Regions from separate parts of the Blautia sp. MSK.18.38 genome, predicted to be linked through region 3. Evidence: predicted binding sites of a transcription regulator. Region 3 holds the regulator's gene; each other region holds the start of a gene.

Region 1 (7,515 bases), on a different contig from region 3:
TACCCTCTCTTATGGAGGGATACTCCTGAAGTGTCGATTCCGATCAGAGCTACGTCTTTCATAAAGGCCACACGGATAGGAAATTCCGGACCGTCTTCCGGAAACCAGGAAATCCCGTAGATGCCTTTGAGACGCTCTACAATGGCTTTTTTCATAATGGACTGGATATCAGATGGACTAAAAAGCTTACTTTTGATGGAGTTTGCCTTGGCTACCCAGAATTTACCGTTTTTCGGTATGTAATTCTCCCATGGGAGAGCCTTGGTCTTTTCAAAAAGCTCATCAAAAGTCTCGGCCTTTACTTCGCCTATTTTCAGAAGCACACGTTCTGTGGTACGAAGGAACAGATTGGCGTCTGCCACACCCTGGGCATCAGCCTCAAAGGTTACTCTTCCGTCTTCCACCCTGGTCACTTCATAGCCAAGATCCAGTATTTCACGCTTCAGCACCGCCTCTGTTCCAAAATGACAGGGCGCCGTTAATTCCCACAGATTCATAAAGTGATCTCCCGTACTGTATTTCCTTCAAAATCTTTAATGGTAAAAATTCCGTTCTCAAGAATTGCATAGGTCGGCGGGTTACCTTCCTTTGGAATGGATACGGAACCTGGGTTCAGAAGGATATAATTCCCCATATTTTCTGCCTTCAGCACATGTGTATGGCCGTGGATCAGAATGTCTCCGTCCATCATCGGCGGAAGATTATCCTTATTATAGATATGACCGTGTGTGGCGTACATCGTTTTTCCTTCGATGGCAAGGATACAGTAATCTGCCATAACCGGGAAGTCCAGGACCATCTGATCCACCTCTGCCTCACAGTTTCCGCGTACTGCATAGATCTGGTTTTTTCTCTCATTTAAAAGGCGGATGACTTCCTTTGGTGCGTATTCCTTCGGAAGGTCATTTCTTGGTCCGTGATAAAGCAGATCTCCCAGAAGCACCAGTCTCTCCGCCTTCTCCTTGTCATATGCTTCCAGCATTTTCCGGCAGTAATATGCCGAACCATGTACATCGGACGCAAACATATATTTCATAATCTTTTCTCCTTGTAATTTGTGTTGGTTTTTATCTCTGTTCTTTACATTATCATGATTTCCTTTAAAATACAAGATTTGTTACAGATATGCATTCGCAATCTGATTTGATATTGTCCGCTTTTTTTATCCGCGCACAAGATTTCTCCCTCTGTAGGCTGCAAATCCACCAATCACGGACCTGGTACGACAGCCCTGTCTTGCCAGGCTCCGGGCAGCCTGCATGCTGGCGCCGCCGCGGTCGCAGTAAAATATCAGCAGCTTATCTTTGGGAAAACGATATTTCTGATCCTGTTTTTTCTCAAGATATTCCTCCAGCTCTCTGTATGGAATATTTACCGCGTTCCGGACATGTCCCCTTCTGTAGGCGGCAGGATCCCGGAGATCTATGATAACAGCGTCGCTGCGCTCCACATAATAATCCAGCATTTTTGCAGAGATAGTTTCGATCTGAAACATGGAAAAAATCTCCTCTTTTTGGTATATTATATGGAAGCTTCCGGGTGAATGTTCCCTTATATGTATTTAAGCGGGAAAAGCCATCTCTGACTTTTCCCGCTTTTCTTATCCTTTAATATCTGTCAGAGCCTCTGTCCTTCTCAGAATCATATTCATCGGAAATTTTGTTTCCGTAGCTGCTTTTGGAACTGTTCCTGGAAGAATTTCCAGAACTGTTCTTAGAGCTGTTTTTTCCGCAATTTCTGGAAGCACTTTCCCCGTGATTTTTTCCTGCATAATTAGACTCATTTCTGTCTGTTTCGTAATTTTTCGCCATTTGAATTACCTCCTGATGAAGTTGATTTTACGGCTTTCCCAAGCTTTCTGCCGCTTTTTATTACAGGAAATAGTATCCCAAAAAGTTTGGAGATTATTCGCCAAAATCATATTGCTTTTTTTTCCAGTTTATATTATAATCATTCTTGTAAAAAGAATTTACCCTTCAAAAATTTTTTTTACATAACCCCTTATTTAATTATTTATACTCCCCTCGAAACACCCGGTAGCTCCCCTACCGGGTGTTTCTCTATACAAAAACAAGCCGCCGGATGACGATCACAGTCGCTCCGGCAGCTTGTTTTTTATCCGTTGATCGGATTTACATGCACCATACAGTGCTTTACATCTTTGAATTTATTCTCGATCGTATGATGTACATTTTCCGCAATATCATGTGCATCAAAAAGGGAAATATTTCCATCTGCTGCGATTTCGATATCCACATACATCTTGGATCCGAAAAGACGGGTTTTAAGAAGGTCTACTCTTCTGACGCCCGGTACCTTGAGGATCTCTCTCTTCATGGATTCCTCAGTTTTTGCATCACAGGAATGATCTACCATCTTGTCAATGGCATCCCTGAAAATGTCGATCGATGCCTTGGCGATCATAACGCAGATCACGATACTGGCGATCGGGTCCAGGATCGGGTATCCCAGTCTTGCACCTAAAATACCGACAAACGCTCCGATAGAGGAAAGTGCATCTGAACGATGGTGCCATGCATCTGCCATCAGGGCTCCTGAATTGATCTTCTTTGCAGCACCTCTTGTATACCAGAACATCCACTCTTTTACCACAATGGATACCACTGCTGCAATCAGTGCAAGTGTTCCCGGAATGGCAATGGTTCCGCCGGATGTGCTTTTTACGATATCACGGGCACCGGTAATTCCGATCCCGAGACCAGTGACAAGCAGCATTCCTGCAAGGACAATGGAAGAAACACACTCCATTCTTTCATGTCCGTACTGGTGCTCTTTGTCTGATTTCTTTGTAGAAAGACGGACACCGATGATTACGATGAAGGTGCTTCCCACATCTGATGCAGAATGAATGGCATCCGAGATCATCGCTCCTGAATGTGCCACAATACCTGCGATCAGTTTAAATACAGATAATAAAAGGTTTACCAGAATACTGATCCCGGATACCTTCATTGCTGTCTGCTGTTCCCATGAAGCTGTTTTTTCTGTATCATGTATAATTGTTTTGTTTTCTGTGTGTTCCATAAACAGAATCTCCTTTTAAATATATGATCAGGTTCTTCTTATGGCACAACATTTTCCGTGAAAAAACCGGCGGTTCCTTCACTACTCGCTGCAGTGCGATTTTCCGCCGGTGTTCTTTCTTTTCTGTATAGGGATATCCCAGCTTCTACCTTCTGTTCCATCCATATTTTGCAGTAAAAAAGACATACCTGCGAAACATACACTGTCCCGCAGATATGTCTGAAAGCAAAGTCACATTCTGCTTCACCTCATATTCTGTGAATGCAGGTTCTTTGCAATTACGTTTAAATCCATATCCGCTGCCGCTTCCTGCGGCCCGGCCCCATGCCTTCGATAAATATTTTCGATTCCGAAAAGCATCGCCTGCTCAGTTTGTACTGTTGATCTCGCATCCTGTTCGAATGTAATGCAGTGCAAAGAGAATTTTTACAGTCTTACGGGTCTCCCGCTTAACTTCTCAGAAAGGATACACCATATGTCCTCTGTTAGTCAAGCCAAAGTTTTTTATTTTACAGGTAGATATCTTCAACTTTCTGTTTATTCCATGTCTGGAAACATGCTTCGCACTGCACAGTTCTATATCAAATAATAGATCCTCAGTTGTTTGTCAAAAAACCGGGAGCGGATAAATCCGCTCCCGGTTAAGTCTACGATCTGTATTCAGTTGGAATGACTGATTATGCCTGCGGGCCGGCTGCAACGAGTGCTTTACCAGCTGCATTTCCTTCATATTTAGCAAAGTTCTTAACGAATCTTGCAGCAAGATCTTTAGCCTTTGTCTCCCACTCTGCAGCATCTGCATATGTGTCACGTGGGTCAAGGATTGCAGGATCTACGCCCGGAAGCTCTGTCGGAACCTCGAAGTTGAAGAATGGGATTTTCTTTGTCGGAGCTTTAAGGATAGATCCGTCAAGGATAGCATCGATGATACCACGAGTATCTTTGATGGAGATACGTTTTCCAGTTCCATTCCATCCTGTGTTAACGAGGTATGCTTTCGCACCGCTCTTCTCCATTCTCTTAACGAGCTCCTCAGCATATTTTGTCGGATGAAGCTCAAGGAATGCCTGTCCGAAGCATGCGGAGAATGTAGGAGTAGGCTCTGTGATTCCACGCTCTGTACCAGCAAGTTTAGCTGTGAATCCGGAAAGGAAGTAGTACTGTGTCTGCTCCGGTGTCAGGATAGATACTGGAGGAAGTACGCCGAATGCATCTGCGGACAGGAAGATAACCTCTTTCGCTGCCGGTGCAGAAGATACAGGGCGAACAATGTTCTCGATGTGGTTGATCGGGTAGGAAACACGTGTGTTCTCTGTTACGCTCTTGTCAGCGAAGTCGATCTTGCCCTCAGCATCAAGTGTTACGTTCTCAAGAAGAGCGTTTCTCTTGATCGCATTGTAGATGTCCGGCTCAGACTCTTTGTCAAGGTTGATAACCTTAGCGTAGCATCCACCCTCGAAGTTGAATACTCCGTTGTCATCCCAGCCATGCTCGTCATCACCGATCAGAAGACGCTTAGGATCTGTGGAAAGTGTTGTCTTACCTGTTCCGGAAAGACCGAAGAAGATTGCTGTGTTCTCTCCGTTAAGGTCTGTGTTTGCAGAGCAGTGCATGGAAGCGATGCCCTTCAGCGGCAGATAGTAGTTCATCATGGAGAACATACCTTTCTTCATCTCTCCGCCGTACCATGTATTAACGATAACCTGCTCACGGCTTGTAATGTTGAACATTACAGCTGTCTCAGAGTTAAGTCCTAATTCTTTGTAGTTCTCAACTTTAGCCTTGGATGCGTTGTAAACAACGAAATCCGGCTCAAAGTTCTCAAGCTCCTCAGCTGTCGGCTGAATGAACATGTTTGTTACGAAGTGTGCCTGCCATGCAACCTCAACGATGAAACGGATAGCCATACGTGTGTCTTTGTTAGCTCCGCAGAATGCATCTACTACGAAAAGTTTCTTGTTGGAAAGCTCCTTCTTGGCAAGATCTTTAACTGCATTCCATGCTTCCTGAGTTGCCGGATGGTTATCGTTCTTGTACTCATCGGATGTCCACCAAACTGTGTCCTTGGAGTTCTCATCCATAACGATATATTTGTCTTTAGGGGAACGTCCTGTGTAGATACCTGTCATTACATTGACAGCACCAAGCTCACTGACCTGACCCTTCTCAAATCCTTCAAGCTCCGGTTTGGTCTCTTCCTCAAATAATGTCTCGTAGGAAGGATTGTACACGATCTCAGTTGTTCCGGTAATACCATACTTTGTTAAATCGATTTTTGCCATCTTAACATTTACCTCTCTTCTTTAATAGTAATTATGATAGCCACCTACTGCTGCAGGTTTTTGTCATCCTGCCATAGGAATTGGTCATTCCAACATCCCTATCCACAATTATACATAAATTGTACGTAAAAGCAACCAAAAAAATTCATTTTCCGCAAAAAAATGATAAATCTTTAACAGTGACGTTTTGGTACTGTCAGATTTTACTCCATCTATACTTGACTTTTTCAGAATAATGGCTACAATATATCTGATTATAGTTATTATATATATTTATAATAGTAACTATATGATTTTAATATATAGAAAGAAGTGATTTCTATGTCAGATATTCTGATCAAACGTAATCATATGGAAATCCCTTGGCACAACTACGTAAGTACCAGGAACAGCCAGCCCATTACAGAAGCTTCTCTTTCCGAAAAAGCTTCCCTGATCGGCCGTACAGGCATGATGCTTCTCTCCTGTGGGACCGGTGCCTGGCGGGTACGGAGTTCCATGAATACATTGTCAGAAGCACTTGGTATCACCTGTTCCGCAGATATCGGACTGATGTCCATAAGCTACACCTGCTTTGACGGTGAGAGCAGTTTTTCCCATGCACTTAGTCTGACTACCACCGGCGTAAATACTTCCAGACTGAACAGGCTGGAACATTTTGTCAGTGATTTTCCTGCGGAGGGTATCCATATGAGCGGTGAAGCACTGCACAGTCAGTTAGATGAGATCGAGCGGATCCACGGGCTTTATTCCCCTGCCGCCCTGGGACTGGCTTCTGCACTGGCCTGTGGTGCATTTACTTTTCTTCTGGGCGGTGGCCCGCTGGAAATGATCCTGGCTTTTGCAGGCGCAGGCATCGGAAACGCCATCCGCTGCAAGCTTGGCAAGCATCATTTTACTCTGTTTATGTGCATTGCAGTTTCTGTTTCCTCCGCCTGTCTTGTATATGCAGGCTTCCTGAAGCTGGCAGAGCTTCTGTTCCACATTTCCGTCCAGCATGAGGCCGGGTACATCTGTTCCATGCTGTTTATCATTCCGGGCTTTCCGTTTATCACAAGCGGGATCGACCTTGCCAAGCTGGATATGCGTTCCGGTCTGGAACGACTGGCCTACGCCATTATTGTTGTAATGGTGGCTGCTGTCTCTGCCTGGCTGATGGCACTGCTTCTTCATCTGAAGCCTGTGGATTTCCTGCCTCTGGAGCTTTCGGCAGCTCAGAGGATCCTGTTCCGGCTTCTGGCAAGCTTCTGCGGGGTATTCGGCTTTTCGGTCATGTTCAACAGCCCTGTCCGTCTAGCCGCAGCTGCCGCATTCATCGGCGCACTGTCCAACACTTTACGTCTGGAGCTTGTTGATCTTGCCGGTTTCCCACCTGCTGCCGCGGCTTTTTTCGGAGCACTGACAGCCGGACTTCTGGCCTCCCTCATTAAAACCAAAGTGGGATATCCCAGGATTTCCATTACCGTACCATCCATTGTGATCATGGTTCCCGGACTTTATCTCTACCGGGCAATCTACAATCTGGGAATCATGTCCCTGAATGTTTCCGCCTCCTGGTTTGCAGCTGCGATTCTGATCATCGTTGCTCTTCCCCTGGGCCTTATTTTCGCCAGGATCCTTACGGACAAAATGTTCCGCTACTGCACCTAATTGGCATACAAAAAGGACTGCTTTCTGTAGCTTCCGGTCATCAGCTATCCTTCTGATAACCGGAGCAATACAAAAGCAGTCCTTTTTTGTACATTCTATTTCATTACGATCTCATCCGCGATCCCGATCATTTTTTCCAAGCGGTCCGCAAATTTATGGATGGGGAGAAAAACGCCCAGTCCGTCATAACGTTTTCCACCATCCTCCACAGAATCCTGCCCATAATATACAAAGGCTCTTGGAAGCTTCTTCTGAATTGCCATCATGATATCCCATACAGCCGCATAGGCCTGTGCCTCCGTTTCCTTTTCCCTTACGCTGTCCGGAAGCTCATACACCAGCAGCACACCGATATGTTCGCCCATTTTGTACTCTTCTACTTCCATGGTATCTTCATCATAGGCATGGCGCTTCCGGTAGCCATACGCCAGATACATCTTTACGCCCTGCTTCTCCCTGTATATCCTGCGGAACCGGTCGTAATCCCTATCACTTACATGAATTCCCTTTTCCCGCAGAAAATTTCCTTTTTCATCTG
Region 2 (7,515 bases), on a different contig from region 3:
TTGATTTATTTTATGAATTTCTCCAAAAAATATTTCATAAATTCCCCAAAAATGTTAGCTACGTGTTCGCTATTACTGTTTTTTCGCACTTTTTGAAAATATTTTGTTCTATTCCGATTCAAAAAGAAAAAGGCCATAAACCCTAAGGTTTACAGCCTTTCCCACTATTTTTCGTTATCTGAAATCAGAACTTGCCAGCGTCAGCAGCTTCCTGTACGGAAACAGCTACAGCAACTGTCATACCAACCATCGGGTTGTTTCCAGCGCCGATAAGACCCATCATCTCTACGTGAGCCGGTACGGAAGAAGATCCTGCGAACTGAGCGTCAGAATGCATACGTCCAAGTGTATCAGTCATACCGTAGGAAGCAGGACCTGCTGCCATGTTGTCCGGATGAAGTGTACGTCCTGTACCACCGCCGGAAGCAACGGAGAAGTATTTTTTGCCTTTCTCGTTGCACTCTTTTTTGTATGTTCCTGCTACCGGATGCTGGAAACGAGTCGGGTTCGTGGAGTTTCCTGTGATGGAAACGTCAACGCCCTCTTTCCACATGATCGCAACACCTTCCGGAACGCTGTTAGCGCCGTAGCAGTTAACCTTTGCACGAAGTCCCTCTGAATAGGATTTACGGAATACTTCCTTAACCTCGTTCTTATATGGATCATACTCTGTCTCTACATATGTAAAGCCGTTGATACGGGAGATGATCTGAGCAGCGTCTTTTCCAAGACCGTTCAGGATAACACGAAGAGGTTTTTTACGAACCTTGTTTGCTTTCTCTGCGATACCGATCGCACCCTCAGCTGCTGCGAAAGACTCATGTCCTGCAAGGAAGCAGAAGCAGTCTGTCTCTTCCTCAAGGAGCATCTTTCCAAGGTTTCCATGTCCAAGACCTACTTTACGTGTGTCTGCAACGGATCCCGGGATACAGAAAGCCTGAAGGCCTTCTCCGATAGCTGCTGCTGCATCAGCGGCTCTTCTGCAGCCTTTTTTGATCGCGATAGCTGCACCTACTGTGTAAGCCCAGCAAGCGTTCTCGAAGCAGATCGGCTGAATGCCTTTGATCTGATCGTAAACGTTCAGTCCTGCGTCTTTAGTGATTTTCTCAGCTTCTTCGATAGAAGCGATTCCATAGCTGTTTAAAACAGAATTGATCTTGTCAATTCGTCTCTCATATGATTCAAATAAAGCCATTTCCTGTAACCTCCTGATATTTTCACCTTACGAAGTGTAATTACTCTTTTCTTGGGTCGATGATCTTAACAGCATCTGCAACACGGCCGTACTGACCTTTTGCTTTCTCCCATGCTGTGTTCGGGTCATCACCTTTCTTAATGAAGTCAGTCATTTTTCCAAGGCTTACGAACTGATATCCGATGATCTCATCGTTCTCATCAAGAGCGATACCTGTAACATAACCCTCAGCCATCTCAAGGTAACGAGGTCCTTTTTTCAGAGTTCCATACATTGTACCAACCTGAGAACGAAGTCCTTTTCCAAGGTCCTCAAGACCAGCGCCTACTGCAAGTCCGTCCTCGGAGAATGCAGACTGGGAACGTCCGTAAACGATCTGAAGGAAAAGCTCTCTCATAGCTGTATTGATTGCATCACATACAAGGTCTGTGTTCAGCGCCTCCATAACGGTAAGTCCTGGAAGGATCTCAGAAGCCATAGCTGCAGAATGAGTCATTCCTGAACATCCGATTGTCTCAACAAGTGCCTCCTGGATGATTCCCTCTTTAACGTTAAGGGAAAGCTTGCAAGCACCCTGCTGCGGAGCACACCAGCCAACACCGTGTGTAAATCCGGAGATATCCTTTACTTCTTTTGCCTGAACCCATTTTGCTTCTTCCGGGATCGGAGCGGCACCATGATGTACGCCCTGTGCCACTGGACACATTTCTTCTACTTCGCGTGAATAAATCATTTTAAAACTCCTTTCAAGTATAGATTGACCGATGTTATTGAGAAAAAAAGTTCGATAACACCCTACGGCTATTTTCTCACAAAACCTTTGTTTCGTCCAGTCATATTTGATAAAATTTTGCCATAAAACGCATAATATTGGTAGTTATTCCGGCAGTATTGCATGCCTAACTGTCAAATATTTCTGGCAACTACTGTATGTATGTGATAATATATTAGCAAGTTTAACCTTGGAGGTATATTTTTCATGAATGCATCTGTGGATTCTGTTTTTCCAGAAAAATACCGCATTCTCAGCGGAAGCGCTCTGAAGATGATCGCGGTCATCACCATGCTGATCGATCATATCGGAGCTGTGCTGCTCAGTATGTATCAGCCTGCACAGAAAATCCTGTTTACACTTTTCGGCAGAGAATATACTGTATATCTTATTTTCCGCGATATCGGAAGAGCTGCTTTTCCCATCTTCTGTTTTCTCCTGCTGGAAGGCTTCCGGCATACACGGAGCCGGTTCCTCTATGGAAGAAATCTCCTTCTTTTTGCGCTGCTCTCAGAAATTCCGTGGAATCTGATGTTTACAAATACGCTGCGTTACGAAAGACAAAATGTGTTTTTTACGCTTTTCCTCGGATATCTGGCCTTTTGTGCCATCGAATATTTCCAGACCAGACCTTCGATGCAGCTTCTCTGCATCCTGGGACTGCTTGTTGTTTCCATTTTTCTGAAAGCAGACTATGGATGGCGGGGGTATATCTTCCTGCTGATCATATACTATATGCGAAACGATAAACCAGGCCAGGCAATCCTCGGAAGCTGCTGGCTTTACTATGAATGGAGAGCCTCCTTTGCCTTTCTGTCCATTAACCTGTACAATGGAAAAAGAGGCTTCATCCGCGGAAAATCAGCAAAATATTTCTTTTACTGGTTTTACCCAGTCCATATTATAGAACTGGTCATACTTCGACAGCTTTTGTTTTTATCTTAATCACGCCCGCTCCCAGTCGGTTCATCCTTCCACGACCAATACTGTTGCATCCATCACCCCATCAAAAAAAAGCTGCACTCTCTCAAAAGTGCAGCCTAAATGCGTGTCCAGAAGAATCTGTTTCTTATTTTTTCTTTACGATTTCTTTTGCATTTTTATAAATGGAATCTGCAGGAACACATCCACGTACCGGTGACAGCGGGTAAATATTAGAATTCCGTCCGATCACAGTACCTGGATTCAGCACAGAACCACATCCGACTTCAACATGATCTCCGAGCATCGCTCCGAATTTCTTAAGACCGGTTTCGATCTTTTCATCCCCGTCTTTTACGACAACCAGCTTCTTGTCTGATTTTACGTTGGAACAGATCGATCCGGCACCCATGTGGGACTTATATCCCAGCACAGCATCTCCAACATAATTATAATGAGGAACCTGAACCTTGTTAAACAGCACTGCATTCTTAAGCTCTGTGGAATTTCCCACAACTGCGCCCTCACCAACGATAGCCTTGCCGCGGATAAATGCACAGTGGCGCACCTCGGCGTCTCTGCCAATGATAGCCGGTCCGGTGATACTTGCAGTCGGCGCAACTGTAGCGGATCTTGCGATCCATACATTTTCGCCCTTCTCCTCATATTCAGAAGGATCCAGTGTTTTTCCCAGCTTGATAATGAAATCTCCGATCTCCGGAAGAACCTCCCACGGATAGGTTTTCCCCTCAAAAAGCTCTGCTGCAATGGTCTCATTCAGATCCAGCATATTGCTGATAGTAAAATCTTTCATCATGATGATTTCTTTCCTCCCTGTCTGGAAGCTCGCTCCGGCTTCCTGTAGTTTACAGCGGCCACATCAAAAAACTGCCGCAGGTTATACTGATAATTGCTTGCCTCCACCTGCCGGGTACGTACCCGCACAAAATGCTCCAGCTTGTCCATATATTCCTGTTCCGTGATGCTGCCCTCTGCCACATAGGTGAGCCCCTTTTCCCAGCTTGCCGTAAGCTCCGGGTTCAGAAGCTGCCGGATAGAACAATTTACCACATCAAAGATCATTTCCCCAAGAAGCGTTGGAGTGATCACCTGGGTCTTTTTGTTCAGTGCCAGATATTTGATGTTAAAAAGCTTCTTCAGGATCTCGGCACGGGTAGCACTGGTGCCGATCCCGCTTCCTTTGATCTGGGCTCGAAGCTCCTCATCCTCGATCAGCTGTCCTGCATTTTCCATGGCAAGAATCATGGAACCGGAATTGTATCGTTTGGGCGGTGAAGTCTCACCCTCCTTGACACTCAAACCGTTCACAGGAAGTATATCACCCTTTTTCAGCTTCTGCAACGCCTCCAGGAGCACAGTATCACAGGAAACCTCGTCTTCCTCTCCATTTCTGTTTTTCTCACTGTCTGAAGCCCTTTTCCGCGAAAAAGAATTCGTGGCGATCTTCAGATAGCCTTCTTCTTTGAGAACCTTAAAGGATGAAAAGAATGCCTCGCCGTCCAGCTTCGTCACAAGACTCACCTTCTGATAAACGGCCGGCGGATAAAAAATACACAAAAATCTCCGTACAATGGTCTCGTACACACGCTGTGCAGTAAGAGACACGCTTCCAAGCGCATTCAATCCCTGACCGGTAGGAATGATCGCGTAATGGTCTGTGATCTGCTTGTCATTCACATATCTGGTCTTTGCAATGCTTTTCCAGGATTCCATCCCCAAAACCTCTGCCGCCGCAGCACCGGCCTGCTGATAATTTCGAAGACCGGATATATTCTTGTATATCTCCTTGGCCACTGCCGTGGAAAGAACTCTGGCATCCGTTCTCGGATAAGTCACCAGCTTCTTCTCATAAAGCTCCTGTACGATCCGGAGTGTCTCGTCCGGACTGATCTTAAACAGCTTTGAGCACACATTCTGAAGCTCCGCCAGGTTAAAAAGAAGCGGCGGATTTTTGTTTTCTTTTTTTCGTTCCACCTTTTCCACAATACAGGAAAGGGGCTGATTCACCATCAGCTGATCGATCAGCATCTGTGCATGCTCTTTTTTCCTGAAGCCGTTTTCTTTATAAAGATACGGGGACTGGAAATACCGGCTGCCTTCCACAGCCCTCCATTCACCGTCAAAATTTTCGCCTGCAAGTCCAATGCTGCCAAGGACACGGTAGAAGGGTGTCTTCACAAAGACACGGATCTCCCGTTCTCTCCGCACCACCATGCCAAGAACACAGGTCATCACACGCCCAACTGCAATGGCCTGATATTTGGAATGGAGATAATTGGTGACACTGCTTCCGTAGCGCAAGGTCAGAACTCTGGAAAAATTGATTCCCATAAGATAATCTTCCTTTGCGCGGAGATACGCAGATGCTGCCAGATTATCATACTCCGAGATATCCTTCGCTTCACGGATCCCTCTTAAGATTTCTTCCTCTGTCTGGGAATCGATCCACACACGTTTCTGGACTTTTCCCCTTACTCCTGCCATCTGGGCTACCAGACGGTAGATATATTCACCCTCACGTCCGGAGTCGGTACACACATAAATGGTATCCACATCCGGCCGGTTCAGCAGTCCTTTTACGATCTCGAACTGCTTTTTGACCCCGGGGATCACTTCATATTTAAATTCGCGCGGCAAAAAAGGCAGGGTATCAAAACTCCACCTTTTAAACTTGATATCATATTTTTCGGGATAGCTCATGGTAACCAGGTGTCCTACACACCAGGTTACCACAGAATCATCAGATTCCAGATATCCGTCTTTTCTCTGACCGTTGATCTTCAAAGCCTTCGCAAATTCCTGTGCCACGCTGGGCTTCTCCGCTATGTATAAAGCCTTTGCCATACTATTTATCTGCACTCATCTTTCTAAGCGGCCATGCCAGAAGCACAGCTCCGCCAACTATATTTCCCAGTGTTACGATCACCATGCTTTTAAGCATAGCGCCGACAGACAATCCTGGCACCATACAGAATGCAACTGTAAAAATACCCATATTTGCAATACAATGCTCAAATCCGCTGACAACGAAACCTGAAATACAGATCACGATCATCAGGAACTTGCCCGACTCACTCTTCAGCTTAATGCCGCAGAGAACAGCAAGACAGACGAAGAAATTACAAAGTACCGCACGGAAAAACATCTGTCCTGCCGGAATACTCAGTTTTCCGTTTATAAATCCTGCAAAATAATCTGCTGTACCGGACGCTCCGGCACCTGCAAAGATCAGCGCCAGGATCAGGCATCCCACAAAATTGCCGATGTAACTGATTCCCCAGACCTTGCCTACGTCTTTCCATGATACGCTCTTGTCATACGCACCAAAAGCCATTACCAGATTGTTACCGGTAAACAGCTCTCCTCCTACCATTGCGATCAGCAGGACCGCAATAGAGAACACGATGGCTCCAAGGAATTTCCCCCATTCCGGGAATGTCTTGGAAAATACATTTCCAACAACGTTACTGTAGATCATCGCCACATCAATAAAAAATCCGGCCATGATCGCCCGCATAAAGAATTTTCCGAAATTGCTGTTCAGTAAGTTTATCTTACCCTTCGCAGCGGTTGACAGTTTCTCTACATCCTCCCTGTTCATAAATAGCACCTCCACATATTTTTAGCAAGCGTGGCACTTTGTTGCTGCTTCTTTGTTCACAGCAACACGCTTTCCGGAAATCTGCTTGTTATATTGTAACACTTTACCAATTATTTAACAATAAAAATGCGAAAATTTTCAAAAATTTCCGTTTTGTTACATACAACAAACAATATCCGTTTTATACCAGAACACGATAGATGCCATCCCAGGCCAGTTCCTTTTTTTTCAGGAATTTTTCTGTTTCCTCCTCTGATTGCTCCACGCATTTCCATGCCAGTCCGCACTGGGCACTGATCTCTGAAGGGATCGGGATCAGCCTTCCCGGAAATTCGGATTCCTTGGCCGTTCTTTCCATTTTCATGGCAGCCGTGGTTGTGGGAAATGTCACAACTGTAGTAATTACTTTTCTGCGCATATCTCCTTTGTTCCTTCCACATACGCAAAAACAGGACACCGGAAAAACCGATATCCCGTTTCTGATGATTTTCTTTATTTCCTGTAAAGGATCCAGTTCTTATTTAGCCTGGATATATCCTTTCGCTTTCAGAGTTTCTGCACAGAGAACTGCTCCGCCTGCGGCACCTCTTACTGTGTTATGGGAAAGTCCGATGAACTTGTAATCATAAACAGTATCCTCACGAAGACGTCCTACAGATACTCCCATTCCATTCTCATAGTTTACATCCATCTGTACCTGCGGACGGTTGTCCTCCTCAAGATACTGGATGAACTGCTTCGGAGCGCTTGGAAGCTCAAGCTCCTGCGGAAGTCCCTTAAACTCAACCAGCTTCTGGATCAGCTGCTCTTTGGTAGGTTTCTTGCGGAATTTAACGAATACAGCTGCTGTATGTCCGTTGAGGACCGGAACACGTACACACTGGCATGTGATGACAGGTGTGGTAGCCGGAACGATCACGCCGTCCTCGATCTTGCCCCAGAGTCTTAATGGCTCCTTCTCACTCTTCTCTTCCTCACCACCGATGTACGGAATGATGTTGTGCT
Region 3 (7,515 bases):
AACGGTCCAGCTGCACCAGTGCAGGAGAACGGTCGGTCTCATCCGCCCTGGCAAAATGGGTAAACATTCCCTCGATCACCAGATTCGGGATTTTTGAGATTTTTTCGATCTTTATCGCATTTTCCGGAATATCCGCATATCCGATCCTTGTCATTCCCGTATCCAGAGCCAGATGAATATGTACATTTTTTCCAATGCGTGCACCTGCTTTTGCATATTCTGCCGCTGTATTTAGATCTGATATGGTGATCCGGACATCGTTGGCTGCAAGTTCTTCATAATATTCCTCAAATACAAGGCCAAGGATCAGGACAGGCTTGATGATCCCTGCATGCCGAAGCTCCAGTGCCTCCTCTGCAGTAGCTGTTGCAAATCCCCAGATATAGTCATAGTCCTGGATCAGACGGGCAATAGCTCTGGCACCATGACCATAACCGTCCGCCTTGATCACAGCGATGATCTTTGTCCCTTCTTTGACATTTTTATGCATTTCCTCAAAATTGTGGGCAATGGCATCCAGTGATACCAGTGCTTTTACTCTCTCGTATTTTTTCATAATCCCGACTCCTCTTCACCTATAGCTAATGCCTTGGGCAGATATTCTATGATATCTCCTGCCAGCATACTGCGCATTCCTTTTTCAGCGGCTGCAAGATCACCGCAAAGTCCGTGAAGATAAACACCTAACGCGGCCTTTAAAACCATGGGAGGCTGTTCCTCCGTTTTCAGATACATACATAACACTGCTGCCAGGATCCCGGAAAGCACATCTCCGCTTCCTGCAGTTGCCATTCCGGAATTACCGGAAAGATTCAGATACATCTGGCCTTTTTCATCTGCGATCACCGTACATGCATCCTTCAATACGCACACAGAGCCTGTTTCCGCAGCACATTTCAGTGCAGTATCTGCGATCTCATGCTGGATCTCCTGGATCGTTCTGCCACTGAGCCGGCTCATTTCTCCGATATGCGGTGTCAGGACTACATGCTCTCCCAGATACTGGTACCACTGTGGATGTGCAGCCAGAAGGTTCAGGCCGTCCGCATCCAGGATCAGCGGCTTTTTCTCCCGGGCAGCCGCCGTGAGAAACCACTGTTCTCTCTCACGGCTGGCCACTGATGTTCCAAGTCCCGGTCCGATCACGATCACATCACACCAGGATAGAAGCTGTTCATTGGATTCCTGATCAAAGCGGCTGCAGACCATAGCCTCCGGAAGGAGTATCTGCAGTGGGATCCTGTTGGCTTCCACAGTCTGGATCTTTACCATTCCCGCACCGGCACGAAGTGCTGCACTGGCGCTTAAATAAGCGGCTCCACACATTCCCTCACTTCCGGTCACAAAGAGCACTTTTCCGAAGGTACCCTTGTTTCCGCCGGGATCACGTTCCGGAAACAGCTTCAGATCTTTATTTTCCAGACAGGCGGCAGATGCAGTCACAGCTTCCTGCTCATAGATCCCGATATCGGCGGTAACGATCCTTCCTGCATACAGTCTTCCCGGATAAAAGCAAAGACCTCTTTTCCGGTAGGCAAATGTGACAGTCAGATCGGCGCTGAAGGCAATTCCCATTTCCAGGCCAGTATCTCCGTTCACTCCTGACGGGATGTCAACTGCAATCTTTTTGGCCCTCGCACTGTTCATCTCATGGATGATATCAGCATAATGCCCCTCGATCGGACGCGTCAGGCCTACCCCAAACACGGCATCTACTATAGTAGTATATTCACTCCACTGCGGGTTATTCACCTCCGGGACACGATAACCGGAAGCGATCTTATACTGAAGAGCTGTCTCTCTGGTCATTTTATCTTTGTTTCCGACCATATAAAACTCTACCCGGATTCCCTTCAGATGGAACAATCTGGCAACAGCGATACCGTCACCGCCATTATTTCCGCTTCCGCAGACTACCAGGATCCTTTCGTCCTTCTGGAGATACTTTTCTGTTTCCTCTACCACCTTCAGTGCCGCCCGCTCCATCAGAACCTCGGAGGGAACTCCGATCTCACGGATCGTTGTGGAGTCCAGATCCTTCATTTCTTTGCAGGTAACAAGCTTCTTCATTCTGTCTTCTGCCTCCCCTCTGTCATAGAGAAAGCTGCCGTTTCCGGCAGCTTAACAATTCTTACTTATCCACATGTTCCTGCCTGTATTTGCTGAGATTATAAGACAGTGTCATCAGACTCTCGGAAAGATGAACGTTCTCTACGATCACATCATCCGGTGTCTCAAGATCGAGATGTGCAAAATTCCAGATTGCCTTGATCCCGTTCTCCACCAGGATATCTGCCATTTCCTTGGCTTTATTCTTGGGAAGTGTCAGGATCGCGATCTCCACGTTATTCTCTCTCAGGAAAAACGGAAGCTCACTGAGCATCTGGATCTCAAGTCCACGGACTGCGATGCCCTCAAGCACAGGATTTACGTCAAAGATACCAACCAGCCTGAACCCGCGCTTCTCAAAATCCACATAATTGGCAAGTGCCTGTCCCAGATTACCGGCACCCAGGATGATCATCGGATGAACGGTATCCAGTCCCAGGATCTTACCGATCTCTGTATAAAGATAGTGTACATTATAGCCATACCCCTGCTGCCCAAAACCGCCAAAATTATTAAGATCCTGACGGATCTGAGAAGCTGTGGTATGCATCTTTTTACTTAATTCATTGGAAGAAATACGTTCTACATTATCTTCCATCAGCTCTCCTAAGTAGCGGTAATAGCGTGGCAGACGCTTAATCACCGCTTTCGAGATTTGTTTTGTCTCCACGATAGTTTTCCTCCTTACCTTACACTAGGTTAATTATAACGAATTGACATTTTCCTGTCAATTAAAGTTGTCTATTCTGTACAAATTTCTTTATAATTTTTCTAATAATTGATTTTTTCTTTGAAATCCCGGCAGTTTCCGTTATAATAGGTGGAGGATTTTTCCCTGTTCAGACATAAACAGGGGTGATTCTTTATACAGGAGGACAGTTTTTATGATTTTATCATGTCAGAATATATGCAAGGCCTTTGGCGAAAAAGTAATTTTAAATGATGCATCCTTTCACATTGAAGACCGTGAAAAGGCTGCTCTGATCGGATGCAATGGTGCAGGAAAGACCACACTGCTGCGTATCATCATGCAGGAGCTTTCTGCTGATTCCGGTACCGTGGTGCTTGCCCGGGATAAAAATATCGGCTATCTTGCCCAGTACCAGGATATCCACGGACATCATACCATCTACGAGGAGCTTCTTACCACCAAGCAGCACATCATCGATATGGAACGCCGTATCCGCAATATGGAACAGGAAATGAACACGGTGACCGGTGATGAGCTGAACCGTCTGATGGAAACCTATACCCGCCTGACCCATCAGTTTGAGCTGGAGAACGGATACGCTTACAAAAGTGAGCTGACCGGTGTCTTAAAGGGTCTCGGCTTCACGGAGGAAGATTATGACAAGCAGATCGAAACTCTTTCCGGCGGTCAGAAAACCCGCGTGGCGCTGGGCAAGATGCTTCTTTCCAAGCCGGATATCCTGCTTCTGGATGAGCCAACCAATCACCTGGATATGGAAAGCATCTCCTGGCTGGAAACTTATCTTCTGAATTATCCGGGAGCTGTTTTTATCGTCTCCCATGACCGTTATTTTCTGGATAAGGTAGTCACCAAGGTCATTGAGATCGAAGCCGGACAGACCCGCGTATACAGCGGCAACTACTCTGCCTATGCTCTCAAGAAGGCTCAACTTCGTGACGCACAGTACAAGGCATACTTAAATCAGCAGCGGGATATCAAGCATCAGGAAGCCGTTATCGCCAAGCTGAAATCCTTTAACCGTGAAAAATCCATCAAGCGTGCGGAAAGCCGTGAAAAAATGCTGGACCGTGTACAGAGGATCGAAAAGCCTCTTGAGCTCCAGGACCGGATGCGTATCTCGCTGGAACCACGGGTGTTAAGCGGAAACGATGTGCTCCACGTGGAAGCGCTTTCCAAGGCTTTTCCGGGACAGACCCTGTTCTCCGATATCTCCTTTGATATCAAACGCGGCGAGCGTGTGGCACTGATCGGAAACAACGGAACCGGAAAGACCACCATGCTGAAGATCATCAACGGTCTTATTGAGGCAGATGCCGGCAAATTTTCCCTTGGTTCCAAGGTGCAGATCGGTTATTACGATCAGGAACATCATGTTCTGCATATGGACAAGACGATTTTCCAGGAGATCTCCGATACTTATCCGACTCTCACAGAGACCGAGATCCGAAATATGCTTGCCGCATTTCTCTTTACCGGAGATGATGTTTTCAAGGAGATCTCCGCACTTTCCGGTGGAGAAAGAGGCCGTGTTTCCCTTGCAAAACTGATGCTTTCCGAAGCCAACTTCCTGATCCTTGACGAGCCTACCAATCATCTGGATATTGCCTCCAAGGAGATCCTGGAGGAAGCACTGGTCAGCTACACCGGTACAGTCCTTTATGTATCCCATGACCGTTACTTTATCAATCAGACTGCGACCAGGATCATGGAACTGACAAACCAGGCAGTGGTAAATTACATCGGTGATTATGATTACTATCTGGAAAAGAAGGAGGAGCTGACCAGTACCTATGCACCGGGAAGCACTTCTCCGGAGGCACCTGCCGAAGAAAAATCGGTTTCCGAGAACAAGCTTTCCTGGCAGCAGATGAAGGAAGAACAGGCAAAGAAACGAAAACGGGAAGCCGAGCTGAAAAAAGTCGAAGCCCGTATCGAAGAGCTGGAAACAAGAGACAGCGAGATCGACGAAACCATGGTCCTTCCGGATGTCTGCACCAATGTAGCGGAATGTACAAAGCTGAGCCGCGAAAAAGCAGCCATCGCTGAAGAACTGGAAGAGCTTTATGAAAAATGGGAAGAGCTGGCCTGACGGTCAGCTCTTTTTTATCCCCTCATGTTTTTATGGAAGCAGCATGCCGAGATGCTGTTCAAAGCATACACCATCGTTACGGTCTGTTCCTTCCTCCACCGCATCCCGGATCGATGCCGAGATAAAGTCCACGGCCAGCTCTGCACAGGTTTTCATGGAATATCTTTTTACCAGCCCTGCACTGAGCACGGATGCAAAAAGATCTCCTGTCCCGGAATAGCTTCCGCCAGATTTCTCTGCAAATACCCAGGAGCTGTTTCCGTTTTCCAGGACAAGATTTCCCATTTTCAGAGGCTGCCCCTCCTCCCTGTGATCCACTCCGGTGATCACAACGGCAGGAAGTGAAAATTTCCGGGCAAGTCCGCACCCGATCTCCCGGATCTCTTCCATCCGCCGGGCCTCTGATGCCTTTTGCAGTTCCTTCCAGATCTCCTCCATTTTTTCTTTTCCGTAGAGAAGAAGGAGGGCTTCCGTAAGGTTCGGTGTGATCACATAGGAACGACGTGTCAGTTCGCAGAACCGGCTGCGAAGCTCTTCTGTATAGATCGGATAAACCGCGCCGTCATCCCCCATCACCGGATCTGTAAGGATCAGAGTATCCTTCCCTGCAAACGCATCCATAAATTTCAGGATCCTGTCTGCCTGCTTATCGTCAGAAAGAAATCCTGTATAGATCCCATCCGGGAAAAATCCTCTTTTTTTCCACTGCTCCATATATGGTTCCATATGCTCTGTGAAATCCTCACAGAAATAACTTTCATAACCGGTCTGGTTGCTTAAAACAGCGGTGGGAAGTGGACACGCCTGGACTCCCATCACCGAGATCACCGGGATCGCTGCTGTCAGTGAACATTTCCCCAGCCCGGAAAGATCATTGATCACTGCTATTTTTTTCATGGTAATTCTCCAGTCTTGAGTTTTTTTCTGTAATATTATAGAATGAACTGTCAGGTTTACGCAATCATTTTTGGAAGGAAATCATCATACTTATGTTAAATATATCTGCAGAACACAAAAAAGAACACCTTTATCTGGAGGTTTATCACTATTACCGGAAGCTGATCCTGGAAGGCCGTCTCCTTCCCGGAAGCAAAATGCCCTCCCTCCGCAAATGCGCCCAGGAGCTGAAGCTGAGCCGTACCACCATCGAAAATGCCTATCTTCTGCTGGCAGCAGACGGCTATATCATCGCCAGGGCACAAAGCGGCTATTATGTCACCAGCATTGCTTCCAAGCAGCATCTGCTTCCCCCCGAAAAACAGGATAAGGATATCACGCCCTGCCTTTATGATTTTGCCTCTTCCGGTGTTGACCGGGAAAGCTTCCGTTTTGATCTGTGGCAGCGTTACATCAAAAGCGCCCTCCGCCAGGGCGAACGTATGCTTTCTTATGGCGAACCCCAGGGCGAAAGCGATTTCCGGGAGGTTCTCGCAGACTATATCCGGGAACGCAGAAATGTGATCTGCTCCCCGGATGACATTGTAGTAGGAGCCGGTCTCCAGCCCCTTCTCCAGATCCTCTGTCCTCTAATCCATGAACGGAAAACCGTTTCGTTCCCCACACCGTCCTTCACCACATGCAGCACCATCTTTCAGGATTACGGCTTTGATGTCCATTACCGGGACAAAAGCTGCGATGTGATCTATGTTTCTCCTGCTCACATGACGAAATGGGGCGAGATCATGCCGGTAAAACGACGCCTGGAGCTGATCCGTCATGCGGAGATCAATGACCATCTGATCATTGAGGATGATTTCGAAAACGAATTTGTTTATTTCCAGAAGCCGACACCTTCACTTTTCGGTCTTGCAGGTGGTGAAAACGTTGTCTATATCGGTTCCTTTTCCAGGCTGCTGCTGCCCTCCATCCGTGTCAGCTTCATGGTACTGCCACGCTCTCTCCGGGAAAAATATACAAAAAAAGCAGCCTTTTATAATCAGACTGCTTCCAAGGCAGAACAGATCGCGCTCTGCCAGTTTATCCGCGACGGGCATCTGGCTTCCCAGACTAGAAAGCTCCGCCGCCTTTATTCCCAGAAGCTGAAGGCTCTTTCCCAGGCTGTCCGGGAAACCTTCGGCCAGGACTGCCAGATTCAAACAGGAACCGCAGGAACCAGCCTTGCCCTTACTCTTCCCTGTTCTCTCACAGGCAGTGAACTGACAGACAGAGCCCGGAACCGTGGTCTGGGACTGGAGGTTCTCAGAGAAAACGGAGCCGAGGTCACCCTGGTCCTCTCCTGCTCCTCCATTCCATCCAAGGATTTTCTGCCTGCCTGTCAGCTTCTGAAGGAGGTTACCGGCTCCTAATCTCTCCGGTTATCGATCATGTAGAGCAGGGCATTTACAATGCACGCAGCAATATTGCTTCCACCCTTGCGTCCTTTTGCCACAATATAAGGCACATCTGCGTGCATGATTAGCTCCTTGGACTGCACAACATTCACAAAGCCTACCGGCACACCAATGATCAGCTCAGGAGAAAGCTTTCCGTTCTCAATAAGCTCATAAAGACGTACCAGTGCGGTAGGTGCGTTTCCAATGGCAAAGATCAGCTTTTTATCCATCTCTGCTGCCTTGTCCATGCTGGCTGTGGCTCTGGTAGTCCC

Evidence for each region. Region 3 encodes Rex, which represses fermentation and respiration genes when NADH is low (regulators of the CRP and FNR family bind a similar motif). Its sites were predicted from a motif close to ATTGTTAANTANTTAACAAT; they were not measured.
Region 1: pckA (phosphoenolpyruvate carboxykinase (ATP)) is a predicted target of Rex. The motif match lies at 5,489-5,508, and genes of this name have one in related genera.
Region 2: NE638_RS11795 (iron-sulfur cluster assembly scaffold protein) is a predicted target of Rex. The motif match lies at 2,131-2,150, and genes of this name have one in related genera.

What each region holds. Positions count from the first base shown of each region.
Region 1 covers NZ_JANFYP010000016.1:75,943-83,457, forward strand. The annotation lists gene NE638_RS11260 (THUMP domain-containing class I SAM-dependent RNA methyltransferase) at 1-497, opposite strand, end outside; gene yfcE (phosphodiesterase) at 494-1,036, opposite strand; gene NE638_RS11270 (rhodanese-like domain-containing protein) at 1,163-1,495, opposite strand; gene NE638_RS11275 (hypothetical protein) at 1,608-1,811, opposite strand; gene NE638_RS11280 (cation diffusion facilitator family transporter) at 2,116-3,045, opposite strand; NiCo riboswitch at 3,246-3,426, opposite strand; gene pckA (phosphoenolpyruvate carboxykinase (ATP)) at 3,723-5,327, opposite strand; gene NE638_RS11290 (threonine/serine ThrE exporter family protein) at 5,649-6,977, shown strand; gene NE638_RS11295 (DUF4866 domain-containing protein) at 7,073-7,515, opposite strand, start outside.
Region 2 covers NZ_JANFYP010000018.1:10,238-17,752, forward strand. The annotation lists gene NE638_RS11790 (GGGtGRT protein) at 185-1,195, opposite strand; gene NE638_RS11795 (iron-sulfur cluster assembly scaffold protein) at 1,236-1,928, opposite strand; gene NE638_RS11800 (TraX family protein) at 2,175-2,912, shown strand; gene NE638_RS11805 (transferase) at 3,037-3,705, opposite strand; gene NE638_RS11810 (DNA topoisomerase) at 3,702-5,753, opposite strand; gene NE638_RS11815 (formate/nitrite transporter family protein) at 5,755-6,510, opposite strand; gene NE638_RS11820 (DUF3343 domain-containing protein) at 6,692-6,928, opposite strand; gene asd (aspartate-semialdehyde dehydrogenase) at 7,028-7,515, opposite strand, start outside.
Region 3 covers NZ_JANFYP010000009.1:50,412-57,926, reverse strand. The annotation lists gene alr (alanine racemase) at 1-556, opposite strand, end outside; gene NE638_RS07435 (NAD(P)H-hydrate dehydratase) at 553-2,070, opposite strand; gene NE638_RS07430 (redox-sensing transcriptional repressor Rex) at 2,132-2,779, opposite strand; gene abc-f (ribosomal protection-like ABC-F family protein) at 2,994-4,910, shown strand; gene NE638_RS07420 (pyridoxamine kinase) at 4,941-5,807, opposite strand; gene pdxR (MocR-like pyridoxine biosynthesis transcription factor PdxR) at 5,900-7,216, shown strand; gene NE638_RS07410 (precorrin-8X methylmutase) at 7,213-7,515, opposite strand, start outside.